3 regions of the Solwaraspora sp. WMMA2065 genome follow, and region 3 is predicted to be linked to each of the others. Evidence: riboswitches for the same ligand, from Rfam matches in the RefSeq annotation. Region 3 holds a riboswitch; each other region holds the start of a gene.

Region 1 (9,392 bases), 2.8 Mb from region 3:
CTAGCCGGCGGGCCCCGCGTCCCTGCGGTCTGGCTGCGCCGGTCGGTTGCTGTCTGGGCGTCTTCATATGTAAGCGCTTGCAATGGAAGCGCGTCCAGTCCTGACCAGCTACGAGCCAGTAACGATTCGGAAACCTTGACCCGCTACTCAGCTGTTGAGCTGCCAGATGGACAGGTTCAGCGCGGCGGCGAAGGTGACCCAGCCCCAGTACGGGACCATCAGCAGGGCGGCTGGTCGCCACACCCGCCAGAACAGCACCACGGTGCCACCGACGAGCAGCCAGAGGAGCACGATCTCAGCGAACGCCAGACCGTACCGGCCGGCGGCGAAGAACAGCGGTGTCCAGGCGGCGTTGAGCACCAGTTGGGCCAGCCAACTGGCGATCGCCAGGCCGACGCCGGCGCGCCGCCAGACGGTGAATCCGGCGACGGCGATCAGCACGTACAGGATGGTCCAAACCGGGCTGAACAGCCAGGACGGCGGTGCCCAGGACGGCTGGACCAGTTCGGCGTAACGGGAACCGGCGTCGCGGGCGGCGAACGCCCCGACCGCTGCGGCCGCCGCCACCAGGCCGAGGAACACCGGGAAACCCCACCACGAGCGCATCGCGACTCCAGGAACAGATCAGGCCGGGGCCGCCGGCGCCGGTCCACGGTGGGGAGGACCGGGCCGGTTCCGGCGGCCCCGGCAGGCTCGGGGTCGATGTGGTCAGGTCGATGTCGGTCGAAGGAGCCGGGGGTTCGCCCGGCACCGTCAAGCGAACAGGCTCACGCCGCCGGGACCGACGAGCAGCCCGACGACGATCAGTACGATGCCCCAGAGCAGTTGCCGACGGAACAGCGCGAGAACGCCGGCGACGACCAGGACGACTGCGAGAATCCAGAGAAGTAGCTCCATGGCCGCTGAATACCCTTGCGACCGGCGACGGAAACCTTCACCGGTCTGGTCAAGGGACCGACCCGGCGAGCGAATACACGCTGTACGCCTGTTTGATCACCGGATGGGCGACGTTACGGACCTGTACCCCTCCGGGTGTAGTGCCCCGCTCCGTGCCGAAATGGGCGTGACCGTGCACCGCCAGGTCGGTCGGTGCCGCGTCAATCGCCTCGGCCAGCAGGTAGGAGCCGAGGAACGGGTAGATCTCGGGCGGCTCGCCGGTGAGCGTCTCCGGCACCGGCGAATAGTGGGTCAACGCCACCCGTACATCGCAGTCCAGGTCGACCAGCGCCGCCCCTAGCCGGTCGGCGGCGTCCGCCGTGGTGGCGACGAACGCCTTCATCTCCGGCTCACCGAACCGGCTGGCGCACCGCCCGGCGAACCCGCCGCCGAACCCCTTGACCCCGGCCACCCCGAGCCGGCCGCCGGGGCAGTCCACCACCACGCCGTCGCCGTCAAGCACCGTGACCCCCGCGTCGTTGAGTATCCCGACCAGCTGCGGCACCTGGTCACAGTGGTGGTCGTGATTGCCCAGCACCGCCACCACCGGGACCGGCAGATCCCCGAACTCGTCGGCCACGCACCGCGCCTGCGACTCCGTTCCGTGGCGGGTCAGGTCGCCGGCCAGCAGTAGGACGTCGGCCCGGTCGCCGAGCTGCGCCAACGCCGGCCGGAACCGGCCCAGCACGTCGCTGTCCATGTGCACGTCTCCGACAGCCGCGACGCGGATCACGACAACTCCTCCGCCTCGGTGGGCGCGGTGGTCCGACTGACGACGATGTCGACGATCAGGCGTACGCCGGGAAAGCGCTCGGCCACCAGCCGGACGATCTCCGCCCGCCGGTGGGCGCTCTCGACCTCGCCGCACAGCGCCAGGCTGTGGTCCCGGCGGGAGACACCCACCCCCTGCTCGGCGATGTCGGCGTGCTCGCTGAGCATCCGCTGCACCGCCGCCTCGGTGTAGCCGTCCAGCCGGTCCGGCCCGGTCTGTCGCATCGACTGCCCCGATGTCCGGGTCATTGCCCCACCTCCTGGCTGTCGTCGGGTGCACGTCGGTGGCATACCCGTTCCCGGCCGGTTCGTGCGTGCGGGCGCGGCGCGGCGCGTGGCAGTGGGCGAGCGGGGTGACGACGTGCACGTGCTCGCTACCGTTGGGAAGGTGCTCGTCACAGTGACCCATGCGCCACCGTCACCACCATCACCGTCCCGGCCCGCGTCTCGCCCGCTGTCGCCCGTACAGTCCACGTCGTCAGCCGTGCCGCCATGCCCGCCACCGGACCCCGCAGGGAGCACAGTGGACGCCGATCCGGCCTGGTCGCCGCCGGACGGGCTGCGACGGATCGCGTTGGTGGGCATCGACGGGGTCGGCAAGACCACTCAGGCGCACCTGCTGGCCGAGGCGCTGACCGCCGCCGGCCGGCCCGCCCGGTACTGGCGCAACGCCGGCGGTCGACGCTGGCTCGACCGGTTCGCGGTCCGGATCGGCCGCCCGGATGCCCGGCGGATGGTCGGCCGTGGCGGGCTGATGTTCCTGGAGGCGTTGCTGCGCTGGCTCGCGATCGCCCGGTCGGTGCTCGGCTCGCGTCGAGTGATCGCGGTGATGGACCGGTACGCGGTATGCCAGTACGCCAGCATCCGCACCCACGGCGCCGGCCGCTGGGAACGGCTCGCCCGGCTGGCGTACCGGGTGTTTCCCCGACCGGACGTGACGTTCCTGCTCTGGCTGCCGCCCGCCGAAGCGGCCCGTCGGATCGACGCTCGGGGCACCGACCACGAGTCGCTGGAGTTCCTGGCGACCAGCGCGGCGGCCTACGGGTCGCTGCCGGAGGCCGCCGGGTTCGTGGTGATCGACGCCCGGGGCCCGGCCGCCCAGGTCGCTGCAAAGATCCGGCAGCGGCTGACCGACGGGCGGCTGACCGACGGGCGGCCGGCCGGCGCGTCGTGGTGGCCGGATCAGGACGATTCGCGCGCGTCGTGACCCGATCGTCGGTGCCTGCCCGGGCGGTGATGAACCGTGCAACCCGCTCGGGCCGTACTCCTGGCCAGGACCAACCGGCCGGCGGGCAGTGACGAGGATCGCAGGAGGGGTAGTGACGGGAATCGCTGCGCCTTGCCAGGTGTCGTGGTGTGCTGGAAGCCTGCCACACCCCGCCGACCTCAATGAATCGGGCCGTCGGCCGGCCCGACGCGGCGCGGCGATCGAGGAGCCTGGCAGGAAACGCCAATCCCGTTCACAGCAATTATTCAGGCAATCGTGTCAGCTTCGACTCACGAGACGGAATCCCTGACGCGTCTCATCTGTTGTGTAGGTGTCGGCGCCATACGGCGGGGCCTGCCACATCAGGTTCGCCGGATCGGAGGCAGACGTGACGGGGGAGAGGCTGATGGAGATGCGCATCGCAGGTGACAGGGCACGACGTGGGGTTAACGAGGGGACCGTGAGCAACGTGGAGAAGACGATGGCTTTGCGGACCGACGAGGTCGCCGAGGAGCGGGACCTCGTTGGCGTCTACCTGCATGAGATCTCCCGCACGCCGCTTCTCGACGCGGCCCGGGAAGTCGACCTCTCCAAGGCGATCGAGGCCGGCCTGTACGCGGAACACCTGCTGGAGCAGGGTGTGCCGCGGGCCGGGGTGAGCCGCGAGGAGTTGGAGCGGCTGGTCGTCGAGGGCGAGCGGGCGAAGGACCTGTTCATCCGGGCCAACCTGCGTCTGGTGGTGTCGATCGCCCGCCGCTACGTCCGGTCCGGGATGCCGATGCTGGACCTGATCCAGGAGGGCAACACCGGTCTGGTCCGCGCGGTGGAGAAGTTCGACTACGAGCGTGGTTTCAAGTTCTCCACCTACGCGACCTGGTGGATCCGGCAGGCCATCAGCCGGGCGATCGCCCAGCAGGAGCGGACCGTACGGCTTCCGGTGCACCTTGTCGAGGACGTCAACCGGATGCGCAACGTCGCCCGCCAGTTGACCCGCGAGCTCGGTTCGGACCCCGAGCCGGAGCAGATCGCCGCCTCGCTCGGCGTGCCGGTCGAACGGGTGCACGAGCTGGTGCGGTGGTCGCAGGACACGGTGTCGTTGGACACCCCGGTCGGCGACGACGGCGACACCAACCTGGGCGACCTGGTGGCCGACAGCGACGCCCCGTCGCCGGAGGACATCGTGCTGACCGGGCTGGAGCGGCAGCGGATCGAGGGTCTGCTCAACCACCTGGACGACCGGTCCGCCGGCATCATGCGGGCCCGGTACGGCCTGGAGGACGGGCGGGAGCACTCGCTGACCGAGGTCGCGTCGCGCTTCTCGCTGTCCCGGGAGCGCATCCGTCAGCTGGAGATCCAGGCACTGGGCCGGCTGCGGGAGCTGGCCCGGGCAGAAGGGCTGCAGGCCGCCTGACGAACTGACCGCAGGCGACCTGACCCGCCGACGAACCGACAGACTACCGACGAACTGCCGACGGCCCGGCATCCGCGCTAGCGGATGCCGGGCCGTCGGCAGTTCGTCGGGGCGAGCGACCGGGTCAGCGGACCCGGCCGTAGCCGTACGGTGGCATCATGTCCACGCTGGCCAGCTCGACGGTGCGGCCGAAGGTGGGAGCGTGGATCACCTGTCCACCGCCGACGTACAGGCCGACGTGGGCGAGACCGTTGTAGAACACCAGGTCACCGGGCTGCAGTGCGCCACGGTTGATCTTCGCGACCACGTCCCACTGCATCGCCGCGTTGTGCGGCAGGCTCTTGCCGGCGGTACGCCAGGCGGCGAGCGTCAGGCCTGAGCAGTCGTAGCCGTTCGGGCCGCTGGCGGCCCAGACGTACGGCTTGCCGATGGCTCCGTAGGCGAACTCGACGACCGAGCCGGCGGCACCGGACACCGACGGTACGGTCCCGGTGTACGACGAGCCGGTCTCGCTCGCGGCACCGTACGCCCGTTCCCGCTTGTCCATCAGCTCGTCGATGTCCGCTTCGATGCTCTTCTTGCGGTCGGCGAGCTCCTTGACCTGGGCGTCCTGCTTCTTCAGGGCTGCCTGCAGCTTCTCCTGCTCGGCCAGGTAGGTCAGTTGGGTGCTGGTGAACTCGCTGAGCCGCTGCTGCCGGTCCCGGGCCAGGTGGTCCAGGGTGCCGAGCCGGTGGATGAAGCTGCCGGAGGTGCCGTCGAGCAGGGCGGTCGCGGTGCTCAACCCGCCGGTCTTGTACGCGTTGACCGCGATCTGACCGACCTCGGTCTGCGCTGCCGCGAGTTCGGCCTGCAGCGGGCCGAGCTTGGCGTCGATGTCCTCGGCCGCCGTCCGGGTGGCCTTGGCCTCCTCCCTGAGCCGGTTGTACGACTCGACGACCTTGGCCAGCTCTTCGGATTCCTTGTCGATCTGCTGCGTGAGTTCGCTGACCGTCGGCTGGGCGGTCGCGGCGGTCGCCGGTACCACCAGGCCGAGGCTTACGCCGGTCAGCATCAGGGTGCGCAGCAGAATCCGCGCTGTTGACAAGAACGCAGAACCCTTCTTCCTGGCCGCCTACCGGGTTAGCTGACGGATTCGGGCGGGAAGTTCGCCCTACCGCGGTGGACCGCGGATTCACCCCAGGTGCCGGTGGGTCCCCGGATCGCGACCGTGGAATCACTGGCTGTAACGCCAGGTAATCTCGCTACGGCGATTCGGCGGCACTGGACCGGCATCACCGCTTCCCGGTGACTGGCGACCGGACCAGCCGGTCCAACTTAGCCGCAAGGGTTGCGACCCGGAAAGTGCTGCGATCGTGATCCGCGGCATGGAACTGACTGGGGCCCGGTGACAGTTACTGGATGTGACGGCTGGCTGCTCTGGGCAACATCTCCCTGCCTTCGTGTAATCGGTCGACTGCGGTGCGTCGTCATTGGCGGGCGGTTGATCAACTGCGAATAATGCGTCATTAGTCGGTCTACGCGGTTGTTGTCATTGTGCTATACGGATAAATGGGGATGGAAGGTCTGATTCGTCATCCAGGAAGCGGCCTGCCGTACGTCATTCTGCTAGGTGGCAGAATGACTACCTTCCATCGAGTAGCTTGCTGTTTGCACAATGGACCCGCAAGGTCAGCGCCGCACGAGCCCTTCGGAGGCAGCTATGCGTGCTACTCGCCAGACCCCACCCCGACGCGGTTCCCCGGTACCCGCCCCGTCCGGCCCCAGTGTCGGACGGGCCTTCTACCGGCAGCCCGGTATCTGCGTGACCGGTGAATGGTTCGTCGTGGCCGGCCGGCGGTTCGCCGTCCGCGACCTCACCGAACTCCGGACCGCACGAGGTGCCCGCGACCGTCTCACCGGCCGGGTGATCGTGGTGACCGCCGTGACCCTGACGGCGGTCGCGGTGACCGTCGGCTACACCCGCGGGTTGGATGAGGTCAGCGCGGGTGCCTACCTCGCCATGCTGGCGGCTGCGTTCGTGCCGGTGGCGGTCGCCTGGCTCGGCGACCGGTTGCGGCCGCGGGCGTACGAACTATGGGGCCGCCACCAGGGACTGCTGGTGCTGCTGTTCAGCACCGACGACGAACGCCAGTACGGCCAGGTGAGCCGGGCGTTGATGCGGGCCCGGGAGATGTCCCGGCTGGCCGGTCTGTCCGAGCCGGTCACCATCGAGCCGTGGATGCCCGACCAGCGGTGAGCGGGCCCGGCCGCCGTGGCGGTCGTCGGCGGGCTGGTCAACGTCGGTCAGCCCGCATCCGGCCCGTCCAGTCGACGGGCGAGGTCGTGCAGCATCGCCACCGAGTCGGCCGGCGACAGGGATTCCGCCCGTAGCCGGTCGAACACATGCTGGTACGGCCGGACCTCGTCGGCCCGGTCGATGACCTCCTCGACCAGAGCGCTCTCCACGTACACCACATCGGCGTCGGCCTGGTCGGCGAAGTGCAGGATGACGAACGGACCGAGCACCGTGTTGCTCCCGGCGGTGAACGGCAGCACCCGGACCGTGATGTGGGGCGCCGCGGACATCTTCGCCACGTGCTGGAGCTGCTCGCGCAGCACCCGCGGGCCGCCGGTCATCCGGCGCAGCGCCGCCTCGTCGATGATCACCTCGATCTGCGGCGGGTCCGCGCCGAACAGCACCTCGTGCTGGCGGGCCAGTCGGATCTGCACCCGTCCTTCGATCTCGGCTGCCGGTACGTGGTGCGGGCCGTCGGCCGGGATCACCGCGCGGGCGTACTCCTCGGTCTGCAGCAGGCCGGGGAAGCTGATCGGCTGGAAGTAGCGCAGTGCCGACGCCTCCGCCTCCAGACCGATGTAGGCCGCGTAGGCGGCCGGCACCCGGTCCTTGTATCCGCTCCACCAGGCGCGCCGTCGTGCCGCCCGGGCCAACTCGACGAGATCCTGCACCTGCTGCTGGTCGCGTACGCCGTACAGGTCCAGCAGGGCCTTGACGTCGTTGGTCGAGATGCTGACCGACCCCGACTCGATCCGGATCAGCTTCGACAGCGACCAGTCCATTTGAGCGGCGACGTAGTCCTGGGTCAGCGCGGCGGCCTCGCGTGCCCGGCGTAGCGCCGCACGCAGCCGGCGACGCCCGATGGTCGGGCCCTGGTGTCGGGCAGACATGGGAAACGCTCCGGGGGAGTGCCTAGCAGTGTGCTACCTGGCTGGTTGCCACCCTGTTGCACGCTACACCGCCGCCGTCAGGTCTGCTAAGGACGGCCGGCCCCTCCGCATGGTCCGGACGGCGGTTCCGCCGGCTTTCCCGGTGTCGCCCAGTCGCGTCAGCAAGATCGAGAACTGGTACAGTCCGCCCGATTGCCTGCGTGCTCTGATGGCAAATTTACTGATTTATCCTTATTAAGGAGTCTGGGTGACTGTGACCAGCACTGCCGGTCCGGCGTGGCGTAAGAGTCGCCGCTGCGAGGCGACGACCTGCGTTGAGGTAGCCGAGATCGGCCCGGCGGTCGGGGTGCGCAACTCCACCGACCCCGGAGTGCACCTGGAATTCTCGGCCGCTGCCTGGTCGGCATTCGTCGCCGGGCTGTCCGGTGCACCGACCAGCTCCGGCGGCCACACCACGGGTTGATCCGACGCCGCACATGGCTCGGTACCACGGCCGCCGGCAACGTCGGCCGTACGCCCCGGCCGGGTCGGCCCGACCGGTGCCGGCCCGGCCCGGGGCGCTGTCAGCCGGCCACCGCCCGCCCGGTGTCAGCCGGAGAACACCTTGTCCGGCTCGGTACGCGGTTGCCCGCCCGCCCAACGGACGACCACCCGCTCGGCGTAGAACGACACGAACGGCACCGTCCCGGCCAGCATGATCGCCAGGATCCGGCCGAGTGACCAGTTGGCCCGTCGGGCCAGGTCGAACGCGGCGACCAGATAGACCATGTAGAGGAACCCGTGCGCCGGCCCGACCGTCTCGACCACGATGGCCTGGTCGAACAGGTACTTCAACGGCATGCCGACCACCATCAGCAGGATCAGCACCACGCCGACCACGTACGCGATCAGTCGGTACCGGGTGAGTGCGCCTGACACTGTCGTCCGTCCTTCTCTCTTCCGGTCAGCCCGGGTAGTCGCCAGCCCTGGCGTGCGGGTTCGCGTTCAGCCAGGCCAGGTAGTCGTTGTAGGCGGCCAGGTCCGGATCCTCCAGGCCGGGAGCAACGGTCGCGCCGGCGGTGGACCGGACCCGTACCGGTCGGCCGAACGCCTCGTCCCGGTGCCCGCTCCGCCGCGGTGCCCGGCTGTGCGGTGCCCGGCTGTGCGGTGCCCGGCTGTGCGGTGCCCGGCTGTGCGGCGACGGCGACCCGTCGTTCGAGCCGGGTGCGGCCCGGCGGGCCTGGCGCACCTCGCGGACCCAGATGAACACCACGAACGCCGCGAAAACCGGCCATTCCACCGCGTACGCCCAGCTCAGCGTGTTACCGGCGGCGGCCCGGCTGATCTGCCACCAGCCGAGCGCGAGGAAGCCCGTCACCAGCGCCACCGCCACCAGGTGCCGCAGGATCCACGCCGGGGTCCACAGCTGCCGCATGCAGGGAAGCGTACCGGCCGGCCGTCGGCTTCTCCGACGAGCCGTCGTAGTCAGGTGCGTGACCGCCGGCAAGCCGGGTGCCCGGTGTTTGCCGCCGGCCAGCAGGGGAACCCTACGACGGTAATGCCTCGTCGACTCCCCGGAGGCCGGAGATGACGGATTCAGCGCGGTACGGCAGTTACTCCCCGGCAGCGGCCGGTCGGCCATTCGAACCCCGGCCGGACCATCCGCCCGGTGCCGACCGGCCCTGGTCGGCACCGGGCGGACCGGGTGCCCAGACCTGGGTCGACACGATCGACGAAACCGGGATCGACCCGGTGGAGCTGGCCGACGACGAACTGCTCCGTGAGATCGGCAGCCTGCACCGGACCCGGCTGGACACGCTGCGGCACGGTACCGACGCGGCGCTGGCCAACCACCTGCACCGCACCGCCGACCTGGAGACCGAGTACCTCACCCGGCACCCGGGCCGCGAGGTCGAGGCCGCA
Region 2 (9,392 bases), 2.2 Mb from region 3:
AAACAGCATGACTCATCAGTGGCGGTGGCCCAACGGAGTTGGCCTGTCGTCTGATCCGGAAATGGCCACCCGGAGTATTGGACAACCTTGGCACCCTGGCTATCCCCCGGGTGGGCGGCGAGCGGTTGCTCAACCTGTGGGCAAACCTGAAAATGGCACATCACGCCGCTGACCAGTGGCTCGACACTGAGTGACAACTCAGCCTTGCGGTCAGTCGCCGAGAATCTCGCAGCGCACCTGCAGGTGACCCAGGTCAAGAGTCGCAATCTTCGCGAAAGCGGCACGGGCCAGGTCGAGGCACCGGTCTGTGGGTTGGCCACCCGCACCTCGGTGCCGAACGGCAGGGTACGGTGCGCGGCGGTCATCCCCGAAGGGTCGAACGCCTCACCGTTCGCGGTGACCTGTCCGCTGGCGTAGTACGACGCACCGCAGGTGCCGCTCTCCACCACCTGGCCACCGGTCTGGTCCCCGTTCTGAGTCGGGGCCGGTTCCGGCGTCGGGGCGGCTCGGTCGGCCCCACGTGCCGCCCGGGTCGACGCGGTCGAGCGGTCCGGGCCCGGCGAGCCGGACGCCGTGGACGGGGTGGTCGTGGACGCCGCAGCCGTGGACGGCACGGCCGTGAACGCCGCAGGCGGTGTCGTCGACGTACCGGCGGTCAGTTCGAACGCCATGGCCGTTCCGCCCGCGAGTACACCGACCAGCAGGATCACCGCCAGCCATGCCGCCAGCCGCAGGCAGGCCGTGCCGTTCAAGTGTGCCCGGCAGATCTACCAGCGAGGACTCCCGGCATACTCGACCGGTGACCGACGCCGCAGGCGCTCACCCACACCGGTCCCGCCCAACCGCGACCGGCGACGTGCCGCAGCCGCCTGCACTCCGGCGGCTGCTGATCGACACCTTCGTCTGGCACGACCCCGGCCCGACCAGCAGCCATCTGGTGAGCGACCTGTCCGGGTGGTGGCGACACCCCCGAATCCTCGCCGGGATCGGCCCGGCCCTCGCCGAGCTGTCCAGCGCCGGCCTGGCCGACGCGGACCGGCCGAGCACAGTGATGACCCCGCAGGTCACCGGGCTGCTTGTCGGCCCGCTGGTGGCGACAGCGCTCGGCGTCGGCGTCGTACCCGCGTACAAGGAGGATCCGCAGCGGACAATCGCAGACGCGACCACCTGGACCACGACGGCGCCCGACTACCGGGGCCGCACGCTGCGGCTCGGTGTCCGTGACCGGCACCTCGGCCCAGGCGACCGGGTCCTGCTGGTCGACGACTGGGTCACCAGCGGCGCGCAGCTGCGGGCCATGGCGCAGCTCGCCGCAGCTCGCGGGGCGGTCGTCGTCGGCAGCGCCGTGATCGTCGCCGACTGTCCGCCCGCCGTCGTCGACGAACTCCGAATCCACAGCCTGATCCACAGCAGAGACCTGTGAACCGCCGGGACGGCGGTCGGGCCCTCGTCGGGCAGAGCGGCTACGGGGTCGCCTCGTGTCCCGGTCGGCCGACGGTACGCCGGGCCTGCTTCATCTCCGCCTCGTGGATGTGCCGGCGGCCGCCCGCCAGCGCGTCACGGGCCGCCCGCTCGACCGCCTGGAAGGTCGCGTAGTAGCCGTCGTCGAACTCCTCGACGATCTGGAACGTCCAGCGGCCCGGCAGGACGTTGCGACCAATCAGCTCCGTCTCGACCCGATCCGCCATGTCCTGGTGACCGGCTCCGCGCAGCAGCTGGACGACCCGGTCCAGGGTCGCGTCCGCGCCGCCGATCAGCTGGTGCATGGAGTAGAGGTGGCCACGGGCCCGGTGCACCGTCTCCAGTGCCTTGCTCAACTCGCCGAGCGCCGCGACCGTTGCGTCGTCCACCCCTCGAGGTCGGGCGTGGTCGGCATCCACAGCCAGCAAATCCTTCGGTTCCGACATGGCACATTCGTACCAGAGACCGGGGCGCCACAACGCTGGGTCAACGATCAACAACCCATAGTAGAGTCGGAGCGATGCGCCGGCCCCCGCAGACCATCTCGGTGGTCACTCCTGTCCATCCCGCGAGCATCCCGTACCTCGCTGACGCGTACGCCTCGCTGCGGGCGCAGCGGATGCCGCCTGGCTGGCAGTGGCGCTGGCTGGTGCAGGAGGACGGGCAGACCGGCGAGGTCGCCGCCGCGCTGCCTCAGGACCGCCGGATCAGCGTCGGCCACAACCGCCCCGGTGGCCCCGGCGTCACCCGCACCATGGCGCTGTCCCGCGCAGACGGGCCGCTGGTCAAGGTGCTCGATGCCGACGACAGGCTGACCTCCGACGCGCTGGCCCGCGACATCGCGGTCCTCACCGCCGACCCGACGGTCGGCTGGACCACCGCGGCGGCGCTCGATCTGCTGAGCGACCACCGCACGGTACGGATGGCCACCGATCCACCGGGCGGCCGGTTGCCCGCCGGTACGGTCCACCGGTGCTGGCAGGAGGACGCCTACCGGCTGCCGGTGCACCCGGCGACGCTGTGCATCCGTACGGACCTGCTGCTGGCCCTGGGCGGCTGGCTGGCGCTGCCCGCCTCCGAGGACACCGGGCTGCTCCTCGCCGCGAGCACGGTCAGCGACGGTCACTTCATCGACGAGCCGGGGTTGCTATACCGGAAGTGGCCCGGGCAGGTGACCAACCAGCAGGCCCACTGGTCCCCGACGGAACGGGCCGACCGGATCCAGGTGATCGAAAGCCGGGTCGCCGCGCTGGCGCTGCTGGGTATCGGCCCGACGTCGTCCACACCGCAAGGTCGGTGACGATGCGCGGCGGTCGTTGCACGCAGTGCAACCCCATCGGGCCAGGGTCGCCTGTTCGGCCTGATGCCAGAGGTGCATCAGGATGCACCTGCGGCATCACGTGTGCGGAGGCATCTTGGGTCCCCGGGCGGGCAGCTCTGGCAGCCAGCCGACAGACCAAGGACGGTACGGCGCTCACGTCGCAGCTGGAGAGCGAACTGGTCGCAGAAGCCGAGCGCGGGTACGACCCCGAACACCTGATCAGCGTCCGGGTTGACGACCGGAATCTAGGAATTGATCAAAAGGTGGCAGAGCTGACCAACCGCAGCCCAGGACCGACGTCCTGAGCGGGTCTTCCGCATGTGGAGCGGGTGACGGGAATCGAACCCGCACTGTCAGCTTGGGAAGCTGATGTTCTGCCATTGAACTACACCCGCGAGCGGCCCCACTCTACCCGGTCCGCCCGGTCGCTGCGCAACAGGCCCGGCCGCCAACCGAGCACAGCATGGGGTACGGCTCGGCGCCCGTCGACCGACCGTCAACGGGTAGGGCGTCAACGCGTCGGCCGGTGCCACGCGGCGGGTCAGCAGGCGACCGGGGTCGGCACCGGGTGGGAAACGCTGCCGCTGGTCGGGTCGAGCCAGACCTGGACGGCTGGTTGCCGTGGCGCCGCCGCGTAGTGGCCGGTGCCGCCAGCGCGTTGCGCCACCATCGCCACGTCGACGGTGAACTCGAACAGCCGCCAGTCGACGTGCGGCACGGCCCCGAGATCGCTGGCGAGCCGACCCACCTTGGCCGGATCGGTGACCGGATGCGCCCGACCTGCCAGGTACGCCTCGTCGTCTCTCTCCTCCGGCGGGAACGAGTGCAGCGCGTACCGACCGTCCCGCTCCAGGTCACGCCGCTTCGGCGAGTCGATGATGAAGCAGAACAGCCCACTGTCGGTGATCACCGGGGAGACCGGGTGCACCCGGGGACCACCGTCGGCTCGGACGGTGGCGAGGTAGCCGAGGCCGGGACCGTACTGCTGCATGAGGAGTCGGATCGCCGTGGCCAGGCGGGGCTCGTCGGCTGCGAACTCGGACCAGGTTGCCATGCGGTGATTCTATCGAACATGTGTACGAAGAGATAGTGGGATCGCCCGGCCACGCCGATCCGGGTACGTTCCGGCCAGGACACCGGCCGCACGGTCACACCGGCCGCACGGTCGCTATCGTGTGACGATGCTCCTCTCCGACCGGGACATCGTCGCGGAGACCAAGTCCGGCGGCCTCTCCCTCGAGCCGTTCGAATCCTCGCTCATCCAGCCGTCGAGCATCGATGTCCGGCTCGACCGGTATTTCCGGGTCTTCAACAACCACCTGTACACCCACATCGACCCGGCCACCCGGCAGGACGATCTGACGTCCCAGGTCGAGGTGCCCAGCGGCGACCCGTTCGTCCTGCACCCCGGTGAGTTCGTCCTTGCCTCCACGCTCGAGGTCGTCTCGCTCGGCGACGGCCTGGCCGCCCGGCTGGAGGGCAAGTCGAGCCTGGGTCGGCTGGGCCTGTTGACCCACTCCACCGCCGGCTTCATCGACCCCGGCTTCTCCGGCCACGTGACGCTGGAGTTGTCCAACGTGGCGAACCTGCCGATCAAGCTCTGGCCCGGGATGAGGATCGGGCAGTTGTGCATCTTCCGGCTCTCGTCGCCGTCCGAGCATCCGTACGGGTCGGCGGTCTACGGATCCCGGTACCAGGGGCAGCGTGGGCCCACTCCGAGCCGGTCCTGGCAGCGGTGGCGCACCTGGCCGACCAGCTGAACCGGCTGGGCTGTCGGAGAGCCGACCCATTGGCGGCGGGCAGGCGAAAGGCGCCCTCCCAAGCCGGGGGGAGACATGGGAGGGCGCCTTTCCGGTGGCCGGTGCTGCCGCTTGACGGGGGGATCAGCGACACGCGCCAGGCCATGGGGAGGAGTGAGGTCTAGCCGGGCCTGCCGTAACTGTGCACACTCGAACCGATCTTGCGCATCTGCACCGGTTCGCCCGCCTGGGAGGCGTGCACGATCCAGCCGTTACCCACGTACATGCCGACGTGGGAGAGCCCGCTGTAGTAGAAGATGAGGTCGCCGGGGCGCAGCTGGTCCCGGCTCACATTGGCGGTCACCTGACGCTGCCGGGCCGCGTTGTGTGGCAGTGAGACACCGGCCTGCCCCCAGGCGGCCAGGGTGAGACCGGAGCAGTCGTAGCTGCCCGGTCCTGCCGAACCCCACACGTACGGCTTGCCGATCTGCGCGCAGGCGAAGGTGACGGCCTTGCCGGCCGCACCGCCGGGGTAGGTCGCCGGGCAGGGCGCGGGACGCAGCGAGCCGAGGGTGTTGGTCGAGCCGTACGCCTCCAGGCGCAGGTCCTGCAACCGGTCGACCTCGGCGTCGATCTCCTTGGCCTTCGCCGCCAGCTGGGCCTCGGTACTGGTCAGCTCGACGATCAACTCGTCGAGCGGGGCCTTCTTCGCGGCGTACTCGTTCCTGAGGTCGACGACGGCCTGCACGTCACGGGCCTGCCGGCGGGCGAACTGGTCCAGCAGCTCGAGCTGGTCGGCGAGGTGGGTCGGCTTGCCGTTGGTGAGAATCGCGTTGAAGACCGACGGGCTACCACCCTTGTACGACCGCGCGGCGAACTCGCTGACCCGGTCCATCGCCAGGTCGATCTGGATCTGCAGCGGCTTGATCTTCTTCTGCAGTTCGTCCGCCTGCTTCTTCTTGGCGGCGAGATCCTGCCGTACGGCGTTGTGCCGTTCGATCGTCGGTTCGAGCTCGGCCCAGACCTCGTCAATCTGCGACTCGATTTCGGCGACGGTCGGCTGCGCCTGCGCCGGCGCTCCGACCAGCAGCAGACCGACGCCGGTGGTGGCGGCGATCAACGCGGTGAGTATTCGTCGAGGGTCGTGCGGCGTTCTTCGCCGATGGTCGCGGCTGGACCACCGGAGGTATCGCCGAGGGGCGCTCGTAGCCACCGGACTCCTTCTCCCCAGACCGCCTACCGGGTTAGCTGACGGGTTCGGGCGGAAAGGAGACGCCCTACCGCAGGTGGTCTGCGGATTCACCCCGGGAGTGCCGTGGGTCCCCGGCTCGCCGTCAGGCGGCGATTAGGTGGTGTCAGGTCGAGGTCAACCCGGTTGGTTGACGTCCTCCCGACTCGACGATCCCCAAGGTTAGAGAGCAGCGTTCTCGCTACGCAAGCGAGAACACAGACTATCTCATTGAGTACGCGGACGATTGCGCATCGTGCATAGGCTGCCATCGTTCAAGCGTTCGAATTTTGCTGGGCGGACCGGCCCGTTCAGACCGGTCCGACCGTACGTTCGGCTGGCCAAAGCACGTCACTCAGATTGCCCTGGCGAGCGGGCTGACCTGCTGCGATCAGCCGACCCGCTTGAATCCGGCGAGCGGCATGTTGTCGATGTTCTCCATCTGCACGGGTTGACCTGCGCGTGGAGCGTGCACCATCAGGCCATTACCGATGTAGATCCCCACGTGATGCAGATCACTAAAGAAGAACACGAGATCCCCTGGTCTGGCGTTGGCGCGACTGACCGAACTGCCCTGATTCCACTGAGTTCCGGTGTAATGCGTGAGACTGACACCGGCACTTGCCCAGGCATACTGGGTCAGGCCGGAACAGTCGAACGCGTTCGGCCCGGTGGCACCCCAGACGTACGGCTTGCCGAGTTGTGCACACGCGGTGCGTACCGCGGTCCCGGCGGCTCCACCGACCGACACCGCCGGACACGGGCCGGAGGCACCAGATCCGCCGGTGTAGCCGGTGGACTGGTACGCGGCGTTTCGCGCCCGTTCCAGGCGCTTGATCTCGGCGTCAATGGTCTTGCGCTGCTCGGCGAGCGTCTTGTCCTGTGCCTGCTGCTTCGTGATCAACTCGTCCAGCGTCTGCCGTTCGGCGAGATAGCGGTCGCGGGTCTCCAGAACGGCGGTGATCTTTTCTTGCCGACGCTTGGAGATCCGGTCCAGCACCACGAGCTGATCCGCCAGGCTGGTCGGTGATCCGGTCCGGAGGAGTGCGTTCAGCTCGCTCGACGGCCCGGTCCGGTAATAGCGGTTGGCCACCTCACCGATCTCGTCCGCCGCCAGGTTGGCCTGCAGCGACAGCGGGCGGATCTTCTCGTCGAGCGCAGCCGCCTTCTTCTCGTTGGCCTTGAGCTCGCTGTGCACCTTGTTGTACTGCTCGATGACCGGTTCCAGTTTCAGCCACTGGGCGTCCAACTCGGCTTCGATCTCAGCGAGCGTCGGCTCGGCGTGAGCCGGAACAGCCGGGAAGACCAGTGCGGTTACGGTAAGCAACAGCGCAAACGCGATACGCTGAAGAACTCGTACACGCGGATGCTCTCCGCGTCGATATGGGGACCCACTGTGACGATGGATGTGCGAGTTTGCGAGCGCACGTGCCATTGGCAGCGACTCCTTCAATGGTCGATCGCTGGGGCCTCACGGGCGGGGGTACGGAGGCCGACATCCGCAGCGGTCGGTGCATCACCTTATTGGAAAGCGCGGCGTTCGTTCAAGACCGCCTGCCGTCTCTGCTTCATTGCAAGCAGCTGCTCGTCGCCGCCTGCAGCCGCTGCTTCTCTCGCAGCTACCGTTTCTCCTGCAGGCACCGGGCTGGGCGGTTAGCGTGTTGACTTCCTCCCCGCCCTGGAGGAACGGGGATTCCCTGGGTCGCCCCAGGGGGTTCCTGCTACACCGACGACCGCCCCGTCCGAGAGGAGGACTCCTGGTGAGGTCTCACACCGCCTCCACAGGCAGTCACGGAGAGCCCCTCCGCGAGGATCGTCTGGGTTTCACGAACGAGCCGAGTGGTCAACTTGTGCAGGTGATCACGGCGGCGGTCGGCGCTCCGGGCATGAACCCGGGCCACCGCCAACCGGGCCTTGGCCCGGTTGGCCGAACCTCTGGCCCTGCGTGCGAGGTTCCGCTGGGCGCGGGCCAGCCGCTGCCGGTCACGGTGTTCATGTCTCGGGTTGGGGATCTTCTCCCCGGTCGACAGGGTGAACAGGCTGTCGAGGCCGGCGTCGACCCCCACCACGGCAGTGGTGGCCGAGGAAGGCGAGGTCGTGCCTGCCCTGCTTCCGCAGGGGTTCCGGTTCCTCCCCGGCCGCAACGCCGGAGTATCCACGGAAGGACTTTGATGACGTCGCTCAGCCTCGCGGAGGAGCTGGTCCTGCTCAGCTATGACGATTCCGGGACCGCGACCGTCGCTTCCCCCGAGCTCGACTATGCGGTCGCCGGGGCGGTGTTGTGCGACCTCGCCGTCGGCGGGCAGATTTCGATCGACACGGACGGCCGGGTGCAGGCCGGCGACGATCCCGGCAGCGGGTACGCGCCCGGCAGCGACCCGGGTCGGAAGCTGCTCGACCGGGTACGGACCAGGATTCTGGCCGAGCCTGGCCGCGCGACCCGCGACTGGGTGGTCGATCTGTCCCACGGTGTAGTCGACGAGGTACTCAACGGGCTGGTCGTCTCGGGGGTGCTCCGCCGGGAACGGGACCGGGTGCTCTGGGTGCTGCCCCGGACCAAATTCGCTCCGCCGGACGGCGGCGAACCGCCCGCCGAGACGGAGACCCGGCGACGGCTGGCCGCCGCCGAGCGCGGCGCCGGACCGGTCGGACCACGTACCGCCGCGTTGGCCTGCCTGCTGAACGCACTCGACGTGCCGGACGTCGGTGCTGCACCACCTTTGGACGCGCGGCGCCGGCCGCCCGCAGTGCTCGGGCCGGCAGCCTGGCCGATCGCTGCGACCACCGACGTCGTCGCCGGGTACCGGGCAACGGTCGCCCGCAGCGTCTTCACCGCCACCGACGTCGCGACTGGCAGCTAGCTGACCTTGGTAGGTGACGGCGCGAACCGCCGCCACAGCAACCGGACCACGCCGCCGCCGACCGCCCCGATCAGCACCCCGGTCGCGTTGTTGACCCAGTCGTAGCCGACACACTCACGGCCGACGCCGAGCACCGCCTGGCCTACTTCGACGACCACCGGGGCCAGCAGGAGCAGCCCGGTGGCCAGCGCTGGCCGGCGGACCGCCAGCACCGTGCAGAACGCCAGTGGTACGAACATCGCCACGTTGCCGACCCGTTCGCCGAGCGAGTCGACGGTGACCAGCCCGGACCACAGCACCGCCGGATCGGTGAGCGACCGGAGGCACGCGGCGAAGACCTCCCCGTCCGGGCCGGAAACGGAGACCCCGGGGGCGAGCGGTACGCCGGACCCGGTCGGTGCCGGTGGCAGGGTGAGCGCGGCGATCGCGGCAGCGCCGAGAAGCATCCCGAGCGTCGGCCAGCGTGCCCAGCCGAGCCGTACGGCGAGCGGCCGGTGCGCCAGCAGGCTCACGCCGGCCAGCGCCGCGAGGGTGAGGAACGGCCAGGGCTGGGAGAGGAACTCGCGGGCCCAACCCAGCACCCGCTTCTCCCTACTCCTCGGCCGACGATGACGCCGACGATGCTACCGCCGGCTTGACCGACCTGAGCAGCACCGTCGCCACATCGACGACCTCGACGTTCTCGTCCGCCGCGCCGCTGGACTGCTTGCCGGTGACCCCGTCGCCGAGCATGGTGTAGCAGAAGGGGCAACCGACCGCGATGGTCTGGGCACCGGTGGAGA
Region 3 (9,392 bases):
TGGCCGTTTCCGAGGTCGTAGACCCCGCCGGTGACGTCGATCCGCCCGTCCGCGAGCGCCGCGGCGAGCAACTCCACCTGCCGGAGCCGCTGCACGGTCCGCCGCACGTGGGCCCGTACCGCGAGGGGCTGCACGTCCGGGTGCCCGACACCGACCTCGGTCACCGCCGGAGCGATCTGCTCGACCAGGTACCCGATGCTGCCGGTCGGGCGGCTACCCGTGCGTTGCGCGCTGATGGTCGATGCCACCGCCCCGCACCGCTCGTGTCCGAGCACGATGACCAACGGCACACCCAACGCGCCGACGGCGAACTCGATCGACCCGATGATCGCCTGGTCCAGCACCTGGGCGCCGGACCGCCCGACGCAGATCGAGCCGAAGTTCTGGTCGAAGATTGCTTCCAGTGGCACCCGCGAGTCGATGCAACCGAGCACGAACGCGATCGGATACTGCTCGCCGAGCGCCGCGCTGGCGGCAGCTGCCGACACGTCGTGACCGTGCCGTGGTCGTCCGGTGACGAAGCGCTGGTTGCCGGCCAGCAGCTCGGCCAGCGCCTCGGCCGGGCCGGGGTGATCGGGTGGTGGCGGGCCGGACGGACGCGGTGCCCGGGAATCCGGCATCGGGAACGACGGTGACGACATGGTTGCAGCGTGGCGTGCTACTGGCCGGTCGGGAAGGCAGTTGCGAGTCTTCTCACCGTGCTGGTTCCAGATCCGACCTACCGGGGTACGTCCCAGTCGGGACCGCCAGCGACACGGGCGGAGGTGACTCGGTGGGCAGGCCTCAGGAGTTCAGCGTCCGGCTGCCGGACGGAGCGGTGCTGCGCGGGCGGTCGAGCGGCAACGACCGGACCGGGTGCCGGCCGCCCTCGTCGAGGTGCTCGGCAGGGCGGCCGTACCTGGTGACCACCTTCGCCGGGCGGCCCCCTGCTGAGGCGGATCGAGGTTCGCCGGCGCCCTGGGAGCCGGCGCCGGGTTGGCGCGCGGACGGTAACGTCGTAAGGCTGCCGGGTCGGACCATCTGACGGGGGCACCACGCTCCGTCGTCGCCGCCCGGCGCCGTGACCGTCCGCCGGCGGACCGGCCGCCCTGCCCCGGCTGGCCCGCCCTCGCCCAGGAGCCGCAGCGTTGACCGACGCCACCACGCTGGACCAGGAGATCGCCGCCGAGCAGCGGCACGTCGACCGGGTGTACGCCCGGTTGGCGCAGCTACGCCAGGACGCGGTACGCGCCGAGCGGGACGGCTACCGCCTTGCCCGGGTGGGCAACGTCGGCGCCCTGGTGGAGCGCGACGCGATGGTCTTCCACGCGGCCCGGCGGCGGCATCTGCTCGACGCCGAGCACGAAGGGCTGGTGTTCGGCCGGCTCGATCTACGCGACGGCGCGGTGCTGTACGTGGGTCGGCTCGGGGTGCGCGGCGAGCGGGCCGAGCCGCTGCTGGTCGACTGGCGCGCCCCGGCCGCCGCCGCGTTCTACCAGGCGACGCCGGCCCGACCGCAGGGCGTGGTGCGGCGGCGCACCATCCAGTCCCGGGGCGAGCGGGTCACCGGCGTCTCCGACGACCTGCTGGATCCGGCGGCCGCGCCGGCCGGGATGCGGGTGGTCGGCGACGGTGCGCTGCTGGCCACCCTGGCCCGGGCCAAGGGACGTGGGATGCGCGACATCGTGGCCACCATCCAGCAGGAGCAGGACCAGGCGATCCGGTCGCCCGCCACCGGGGTGACGATCGTCTCGGGCGGCCCCGGCACCGGCAAGACCGCGGTCGCGCTGCACCGGGCGGCGTACCTGCTCTATTCGGACCGGAGCCGGTTCGCCGGCGGCGGCATCCTGGTCGTCGGCCCGACCGGGGTCTTCGTCGAGTACATCGCCGCGGTGCTGCCGGCCCTGGGTGAGGACAGCGCCACCCTGAGGTCGCTGGGGTCGCTGCTGCCGGGGGTGTCGGCGACCCGGACGGATCCGGCGGCGGTCGCCGTGCTGAAGGGGTCGCTACGGATGCGGCGGGTGCTGGAACGGGCGGTACGTGACGCGGTACCGGACGGGCCGACCGAGCTACGTCTGCTCTACCGGGGGCAGTTGCTGCGGCTACGCGGCCCGGAGCTGGACGGCATCCGGGCCCGGGCGCTGCCCCGGGGTGCCCGGCGCAACGAGGTCCGGCGGGCCGGTATCGACGGGTTGTTCGAGGCGCTGTGGGCGCAGGCCCGGCAGTTGGTGGCCCCGGCCCGGCTGCCCGGCCAGGCCGAGTTCGAGGACGAGTTGTCGGACCGGGACGATTTCCGGGACTTCCTGCGGGCCTGGTGGCCCCGGCTGCTGCCGCGACATGTGCTGGGCTGGCTGGCCCGGCCGGGCCGGCTGCATCGGTACGCGCGAGGCGTGCTCGACCCGGCCGAGATCACGGTGCTGTCCGACGCCTTCGGTGACCTGGTGGACCACGGACCGACGATCGCGGACGTGGCGCTGCTGGACGAGTTGGACGAACTGCTCGGCCGGCCGCCGCAGCCCCGCCGCAAGCACCGGGATCCGTTCCGGGTGGCCGGCGGGGTACGTGAGGTGACGACCTTCGCCGACCGGGAGCGGGCAGCCCGCGTCACCGCCCGGGAGCGGCCGGCCGACTACCGGGAGTACGCCCACGTGGTGGTCGACGAGGCGCAGGACGTGTCGCCGATGCAGTGGCGGATGGTCGGGCGCCGGGGCCGGCTGGCCTCCTGGACGGTGGTCGGGGATCCGGCACAGACCGCGTGGACCGGGGATCCGGCCGAGCTCGCCCAGGCCCGGGACCGCGCGTTGGGGCGGCGACCGCAGCGGGAGTTCCAGCTGACCACGAACTACCGCAACCCAGCGGAGATCTTCGAACTGGCCGCCGGGGCGATCCGCGAGGTCGCCCCGGACGCCCCGTTGCCGACGGCGGTCCGGGCGACCGGGGTGGCACCGCGCCGGGACCGGGTCTCCGCGGCGGCGCTGCCGGCCGCCGTCCGCGCCGCGACCGCCGAGATGCTGGCGGCGGTGGAGGGGACGGTCGGCGTCATCGCCCCGGTGACCCGGCGCGACGAGGTCGCCGGCTGGCTCGGCGGGTTGGCGACCTCGCGGCTGCAGGTGGTGTCGAGCCTGCAGGCGAAGGGCATGGAGTACGACGCGGTGGTGCTGGTGGCCGGCGAGGAGATCCGCGCCGAGTCCGAGGCCGGGGTGCGCACGCTCTACGTCGCGCTCTCCCGGGCGACCCAGCGGCTGGTCACCATCGACCTCGACCAGGAGTCGATTGCACATATTGCCATGTGAGCATTAGTCTGCCGACGAGACGCCGGGCAACGGAGGGTGGCAGGCGTGGGAGTCGGACACGATCACTGTGCCGGGAGCACCGGCCAGCGACACTACGGGTGCCTCTGGGCCGCCTTCGCCCTGCTGGCGGTCTTCATGGTCGTCGAGGCCGTCACCGCGCTGGCGACCGGCTCCCTGGCACTGCTGTCCGACGCCGGGCACATGTTCACCGACGTACTCGGCATCGGTATGGCGCTCGCGGCGATCGCCGCGACCCGACGACCGACCGGGGAGCCGCAGCGCACCTTCGGCCTCTACCGCCTCGAGGTGCTCGCCGCGCTGGCGAACGCCGTACTGCTCGCCGGGGTCGCACTCTACGTTCTGGTGGAGGCGGCTCGCCGGTTCGCCGATCCGGAGCCGGTGATGGTCGGCCCGATGCTGGTGGTGGCGATCGCCGGACTGCTCGCCAACATCGTCGCCTTCGCCCTGCTGCGCCAGGGGGCCAGGGAGAGCCTCAACGTACGGGGCGCCTACCTGGAGGTGCTCGGTGACCTGCTCGGCTCGGTGGGGGTGCTGGTGGCCGCCACGGTGATCGCCACCACCGGCTGGTGGTACGTGGACCCGCTGGTCGCCGTCGGTGTCGGGGCGTTCATCCTGCCGCGTACCTGGCGGTTGGCGCGGGCCGCGCTGCGCATCCTGGTGCAGGCGGCGCCGGAGCATGTCGAGGTCGACCGGGTTCGCAGCCGGCTGGCCGCTGTGCCGGGCGTCTGCGACGTGCACGACCTGCATGTCTGGACGCTCACCCCGGGCATGGAGGTGGCCTCGGCACACCTGGCCGTGACCCCGTCAGCCGAGATCGGCACGGTACTGCGGGACGCCCGGGCGGCCCTGCACGACGAGTTCGGTATCGAGCACGCGACGCTGCAGATCGAGCCGCTGGCCCCCGCCGACTCCTGCGGACCGGCTGACTGGTGATTAGCAGATGCTTAAGTTTCGTGACCTTACCGCGACGTTGACAACTACGATCTACGTATATTTCTGATTTTTCTGGATATAACAGACCTATCGATGCCGGGACGGCAGCCCGAGGAACCGGTAGTCTCGGCCCCGGTCTCCGCTCGGGCGGCGCCCCTCCGGCGCCCGCGGAGGCCGTCGCCTAATCGCCGTACGGCGAGCCGGGGAACCACGTACCTGGGGTGCATCCGCGTCACGCGGTAGGGATCTTCCGTCCCGAACCCGTCAGCTAACCCGGTCGGCGGCTGACGGAAGGAATGCACAGTGTCGCGCACAGTCCACAGAAAAACCCGATTCGCGTTATTGGCGGCGTTGACCGCCGCCCTGATGGCCGTCACCGGCACCCCGATCGGCTCGCCGGCCGGAGCCGCCCTGCCCGCCAACCGGCCCGACCGGGTCGACAACGAGGGAGGCACCGACAGCCTGCGCAAGGAGCTCGATGCGGCCTCCAAGGGCTGGATCGACGCCAAGGCGGCGCTCAACCACTCGAAGGGCCGGCAGAAGAAGCTGTCCGAGCAGCTCACCACGGTCGGTGCTGAGCTGGAGCAACGGAACAGGAACGTCGGACACATCGTCGACCGCGCGTACCGCAACGGCAGGCTCGGCCCGGTCTCCGCGTTGCTCAACAGCACCTCACCGGAAGGGTTCGTCGACCGGGCGGCGGCGCTGAGCGCGGTGACCGCCAACGAGGAGAAGCAGCTCCGCGAGCTGTACCGCACCCGTGACCAGGTAACCAGGTCCAAGGCTGCGATCGAGCATGAGATTCGGGAGCAGCAGAAGCAGGTCACCATCATGGACCAGCGCCGGAACCAGGCGGAGCGGGCCCTGGCCGTCGCGGTCGCCGCCGAGAAGCAGGCGGAGGAACAGGCGGAGGAACAGGCGAGGCAGCAGGCGGCGGAGGAGGCCGAGCAGGCCGCCGCCAGCGGATCCTCCGGCTCCGGGTCGTCGGGGTCCGGATCCTCCGGCACCGGGTCGTCGGGATCCGGGTCATCCAGCGCGTCGGCGACTCCGGCACCACGCAACGCGAACGGCTCCTGGCCGGCCGAGTCATGCAACGTCGACGACCCCACCACCTCCGGCTGCATCACACCCCGTACGCTGCACGCCCTGAACCAGGCGAAGGCTGCCGGCTTCACCCGCTACGTGTCCTGCTTCCGCAACGGCAGCTCCGGCGAGCACCCCAAGGGCCGGGCGTGTGACTTCGCCGCCCAGCCCAACGGCTTCGGTGGAGTGGCAACCGGCGGTGACAAGAGCTACGGCGACAACCTGGCGAACTACTACATCAACAACGCCGACCGGCTCGGTGTGCTCTACGTGATCTGGTACAAGCGGATCTGGCTGCCCAGCAGCGGCTGGAAGACGTACAGCGGTGCGGGTGGCGACCCGTCCAGCGACCACACCAACCACGTACACCTGTCGGTGTACTGACGTCCGCGATCGGGGGCGGACGGCCACGTCGGTGGCCGTCCGCCCCCGTTTTCTTTTCGCGGCGGAATCAGCGTACGGAGTCATTTGCGCAACAGCGGCAGACCGATCGGCATATTTGCCGACGGTCACCGGCGACCACGCGAGAGCGCTCTACCGCCATGCAGTCGCACTCGGCTCACGCAGAGCACATGCAGCCCATGAGGAGAGAGAGCGCTCTCACCGAGAGGTTTACAGCAGCACCGGCGCGGCTGTCAACAGACCACCACGACCCCGTACCGAATACACGAAACTTCATGTCGGGATATTGACAGAAGCCCGCATCTCTGATGACCTCCTGGCAATAACTCGTTGACGGGCGCGAATTTTCGCGATCGTGGACCGCGCCCGACCCGACCCGGAGGCACCATGAACCTGTCGATCCGTGGCGCGCGAACAGGTCGTACGCCGCGCCGGATCCTGGCAGCCACCACCGTGACAGCGCTGGCCGCGACCGGACTGATCTTCGGCGTACTGCGCACCGCCGACGCCGCCACCGTCGGCGCCGGCAGCTACACCACCACCCGCCCGGCGGGCGCCGCCGCCCCGACCGCCTGCGGAAACATCTCCGCCAACCCCCGGCAGTACGTCACGGGCACCGCCCCGGCCGGGGCGGTGCCGACCAACGACTGGTGGTCGTCGCTGCTGTTCAAGCGGTACAACTGCGCCTACTCCGACCCGCTGCACGCCCACCCGATGTCGTTCCAGCCGACCGCTGGCGGGCTCGGCGTCTCCTACACCACCGAGGCGGCGATCTCCGGTACGTCGACCGGCGTCGGCGAGTACCACTACCCGTACACGCGAGAGTTCACCCTCGGCGTCGCCGGGCTCAACGCCCCGGACGTCAAGGTCGACGGCTGGACCGACTGGACGGTCAGCCCGTACTGGTCCGACGGCGCCCGCACGCTACGCGCCACCGTCGGCCACGGTCTGCCGTTCGTGTACGCCCAGGTCACCGGCGGCAACGCCGAGCTGTCGTTCCCCGGCACCCCGACGGTCTGGCACCACAGCGGCACCCGGGTCGGCTTCTCGATGCGCGGCCACGACTACGTCGCCTACGGCCCCAGCGGAGCGACCTGGTCCGTCAACGGGACCACGATCAGCTCCACCCTCGCCGGCCGCGGCTACTTCTCCGTCGCACTGCTGCCGACCGGCGCCGGCACCAGCGCCGCCCGGCGCACCGCGCTGATGGACAGCTACGGCCGGTACGCCCACGCCCACGTCACCGGCACCCGGGTCAGCTGGAGCTACGACCAGGCCAGCAGCACGGTCGACGCCACCTACAGCTTCACCACCACGGCCCGGGAGGGCTCCGCCACCGGCACGGTCGTCTCCCTCTACCCGCACCAGTGGAAGCACCTCGACGGCGCCAGCCCGATCGCCGAGACCTACGTGTCGGCCCGCGGTCCGATGCGCAACCTGGTCGGCGCGACGTCGTTCCGGACCGCGATGCGCTTCCACGGCGTACTGCCGGAGGTCCCAGCGGTGGCCACCAGCGTCGGTGCCGACCTCGCCACGCTCACCGCGCACCTGGACCAGGCCGCGTCCGGCGACCCGCTCGCCGGCTTCGACAACGACACCTACTGGACCGGCAAGGCGCTCGGCCGGGCCGCCCGGCTGGCCGAGATCGCCGACCAGCTCGGCCGCACCGCCCAACGCGACCATTTGCTCACCGCCATCCGGAACCGGCTGACCGACTGGTTCACCGCCAGCCCAGGCAAGACGCAACGGGTGTTCTTCTACGACCAGGCGTGGGGCACTCTGGTCGGCTACCCCGCCTCGTACGGATCCGACACCGATCTCAACGACCATCACTTCCACTACGGCTACTACATCGCCGCCGCCGCGACGCTGGCCAAGTTCGACCCCACCTGGGCGGCGACCAGCCAGTACGGCGGCATGGTCAACCTGCTGATCCGCGACGCCAACAGCTGGGACCGCAACGACCCGATGTTCCCGTTCCTGCGCGACTTCGACATCTACGCCGGCCATGACTGGGCCGCCGGGCACGGAGCGTTCTTCGCCGGCAACAACCAGGAGTCATCCTCGGAGGGGATGAACTTCGCCAACGCCCTGATCCAGTGGGGCCTGGCCACCGGCAACACCGCGATCCGCGACGCCGGACTGTACATCTACACCACTCAATCGGCGGCCATCCAGGAATACTGGTTCGACTCCTCGGACACCAACTTCCCGGCCTCCTTCGGGCACCGGTCGGTGGGCATGGTCTGGGGCGACGGCGGGGCCTACGCCACCTGGTTCAGCGCCGAGCCGGAGATGATCCAGGGCATCAACATGCTGCCGGTCACCGGTGGCTCGCTCTACCTCGGCTACCGGCCGGACTACATCGCCACCAACTGGAACGCGCTGGTCACCAACAACGGCGGCCCGCCGACGGTCTGGCAGGACATTCTCTGGTCGTTCCAGGCGCTCGGCGACGCCAACGCCGCCCTGACCAATCTGCGGGCGAACCCCAACTACCCGGTCGAGGAGGGCGAGAGCCGGGCGCACACGTTCCACTGGGTGCGCAACCTGGCAGCGTTGGGTCGGGTCGACACCGGCGTCACCGCGAACACTCCACTTTACGCGGTGTTCGACCGCAACGGTGCCCGCACCTACGTGGCGAGCAACTTCACCTCGTCGCCGGTCACGGTCACCTTCTCCGACGGTACCCGGATGACCGTGCCGGCCGGCCAGACCGCCACCACCGGGGCGCACACCTGGAGCGGCGGCACCGCCACCGGCACCCCGACCAGCCCGAACCCGTCACCGAGCCTGCCCCCCACGCCGCCGGCCTCGCCCACGCCGGACCCGACCACCCCGCCGGTCACTTCGGACCTGTTCCACCTGCGGTCCGCCGGGGTGCTGAGCAACACCGCCGGGACGAACGCGACGACGGTCACGGTGCCGTCGGCTGGCGGGGCGAACTACGACGGTACGCCGCACAACCCGGTCACCTTCCGGGCCTGCGGGTTGACCGGTGCGTACCGGTCGGCAGCCACCACGTTCGACCTCCAGGTGGACGCGGGCACCTCGGTCGGTGCGGGTATCCAGGCCCGGGTGTCGTACGACTTCACCGGCTCCGGCAGCTACGGCCGCACCGAGACGTACCACTACTTCGCCACCGATCCGGTGCCCGGCACCGAGACCTACCGGCAGAGCGCCGGGCTGCGATCCGCCTCAGGAGAGTTCCGGGCGATGAGCAACGGGTGCGTCCGGCTGGAACTGTGGAACGCCATCGGTAATGCAGCGACCACGGTTCGGGTCGACGCGACGAGCGCCGACACCGGCCGGTCGACCCTGCGGGTGCCGTTCCGGATCGGCTGATCTGACCGCTGAAGGAGGAGGAACCCTTTCCCGACGCTCGGCGCCGGGAAAGGGTCCTCGCCGTCGACGATGCCGGACGTGCCGCGACGGCGGAGCCACTTCCCGGACATCGGCCATACTTTGCACGATTCCCCAGATTGACCGACAACTAACATAACTGGGACAAAACGCCGCCACTCGCCCTGTCGCAGCCGCTATTGCCGAGGCTGCCGCCGAGCAGGTCCCAGAGCGCGAACGCCGCCTCGACACTGGTCGGTCGGTTCTCCGGACGCTTGCTCATGCAGGCCCGACAGAGATCGGCCACGGGACGCGGCAACCCGGCGACGGCCAGCACCG

The links. Region 3 has a riboswitch for cyclic di-AMP ahead of O7610_RS12390 (coiled-coil domain-containing protein). Riboswitches for the same ligand answer to the same signal wherever they lie in the genome.
Region 1: another riboswitch for cyclic di-AMP. It lies ahead of O7610_RS30430 (C40 family peptidase); the one in region 3 lies ahead of O7610_RS12390 (coiled-coil domain-containing protein).
Region 2: another riboswitch for cyclic di-AMP. It lies ahead of O7610_RS22450 (C40 family peptidase); the one in region 3 lies ahead of O7610_RS12390 (coiled-coil domain-containing protein).

The regions. Positions count from the first base shown of each region.
Region 1 is NZ_CP128361.1:6,725,965-6,735,356, forward strand. Features, by position in the region: gene O7610_RS30400 (TspO/MBR family protein) at 148-606, opposite strand; gene O7610_RS30405 (GPGG-motif small membrane protein) at 754-897, opposite strand; gene O7610_RS30410 (metallophosphoesterase family protein) at 947-1,636, opposite strand; gene O7610_RS30415 (hypothetical protein) at 1,666-1,956, opposite strand; gene O7610_RS30420 (dTMP kinase) at 2,231-2,914, shown strand; gene O7610_RS30425 (sigma-70 family RNA polymerase sigma factor) at 3,333-4,325, shown strand; gene O7610_RS30430 (C40 family peptidase) at 4,450-5,409, opposite strand; cyclic di-AMP (ydaO/yuaA leader) riboswitch at 5,420-5,557, opposite strand; gene O7610_RS30435 (DUF6232 family protein) at 6,127-6,561, shown strand; gene O7610_RS30440 (helix-turn-helix domain-containing protein) at 6,609-7,490, opposite strand; gene O7610_RS30445 (DUF397 domain-containing protein) at 7,738-7,953, shown strand; gene O7610_RS30450 (DUF3817 domain-containing protein) at 8,079-8,408, opposite strand; gene O7610_RS30455 (hypothetical protein) at 8,434-8,904, opposite strand; gene O7610_RS30820 (DUF6158 family protein) at 9,057-9,392, shown strand, end outside.
Region 2 is NZ_CP128361.1:4,922,595-4,931,986, reverse strand. Features, by position in the region: partial or broken gene O7610_RS30750 (septal ring lytic transglycosylase RlpA family protein) at 363-671, opposite strand; gene O7610_RS22480 (phosphoribosyltransferase family protein) at 857-1,423, shown strand; gene O7610_RS22475 (hypothetical protein) at 1,464-1,907, opposite strand; gene O7610_RS22470 (glycosyltransferase family 2 protein) at 1,982-2,761, shown strand; tRNA gene O7610_RS22465 (tRNA-Gly) at 3,104-3,177, opposite strand; gene O7610_RS22460 (pyridoxamine 5'-phosphate oxidase family protein) at 3,324-3,836, opposite strand; gene dcd (dCTP deaminase) at 3,964-4,542, shown strand; gene O7610_RS22450 (C40 family peptidase) at 4,703-5,641, opposite strand; cyclic di-AMP (ydaO/yuaA leader) riboswitch at 5,740-5,883, opposite strand; gene O7610_RS22445 (C40 family peptidase) at 6,141-7,184, opposite strand; gene O7610_RS30745 (RNA-guided endonuclease InsQ/TnpB family protein) at 7,471-7,908, opposite strand; gene O7610_RS22440 (GOLPH3/VPS74 family protein) at 7,921-8,610, shown strand; gene O7610_RS22435 (VanZ family protein) at 8,607-9,191, opposite strand; gene O7610_RS22430 (heterodisulfide reductase-related iron-sulfur binding cluster) at 9,202-9,392, opposite strand, start outside.
Region 3 is NZ_CP128361.1:2,744,844-2,754,235, forward strand. Features, by position in the region: gene O7610_RS12375 (carbonic anhydrase) at 1-641, opposite strand, end outside; gene O7610_RS12380 (HelD family protein) at 1,128-3,272, shown strand; gene O7610_RS12385 (cation diffusion facilitator family transporter) at 3,318-4,226, shown strand; cyclic di-AMP (ydaO/yuaA leader) riboswitch at 4,395-4,525, shown strand; gene O7610_RS12390 (coiled-coil domain-containing protein) at 4,593-5,693, shown strand; gene O7610_RS12395 (glycosyl hydrolase) at 6,099-9,056, shown strand; gene O7610_RS12400 (serine/threonine-protein kinase) at 9,205-9,392, opposite strand, start outside.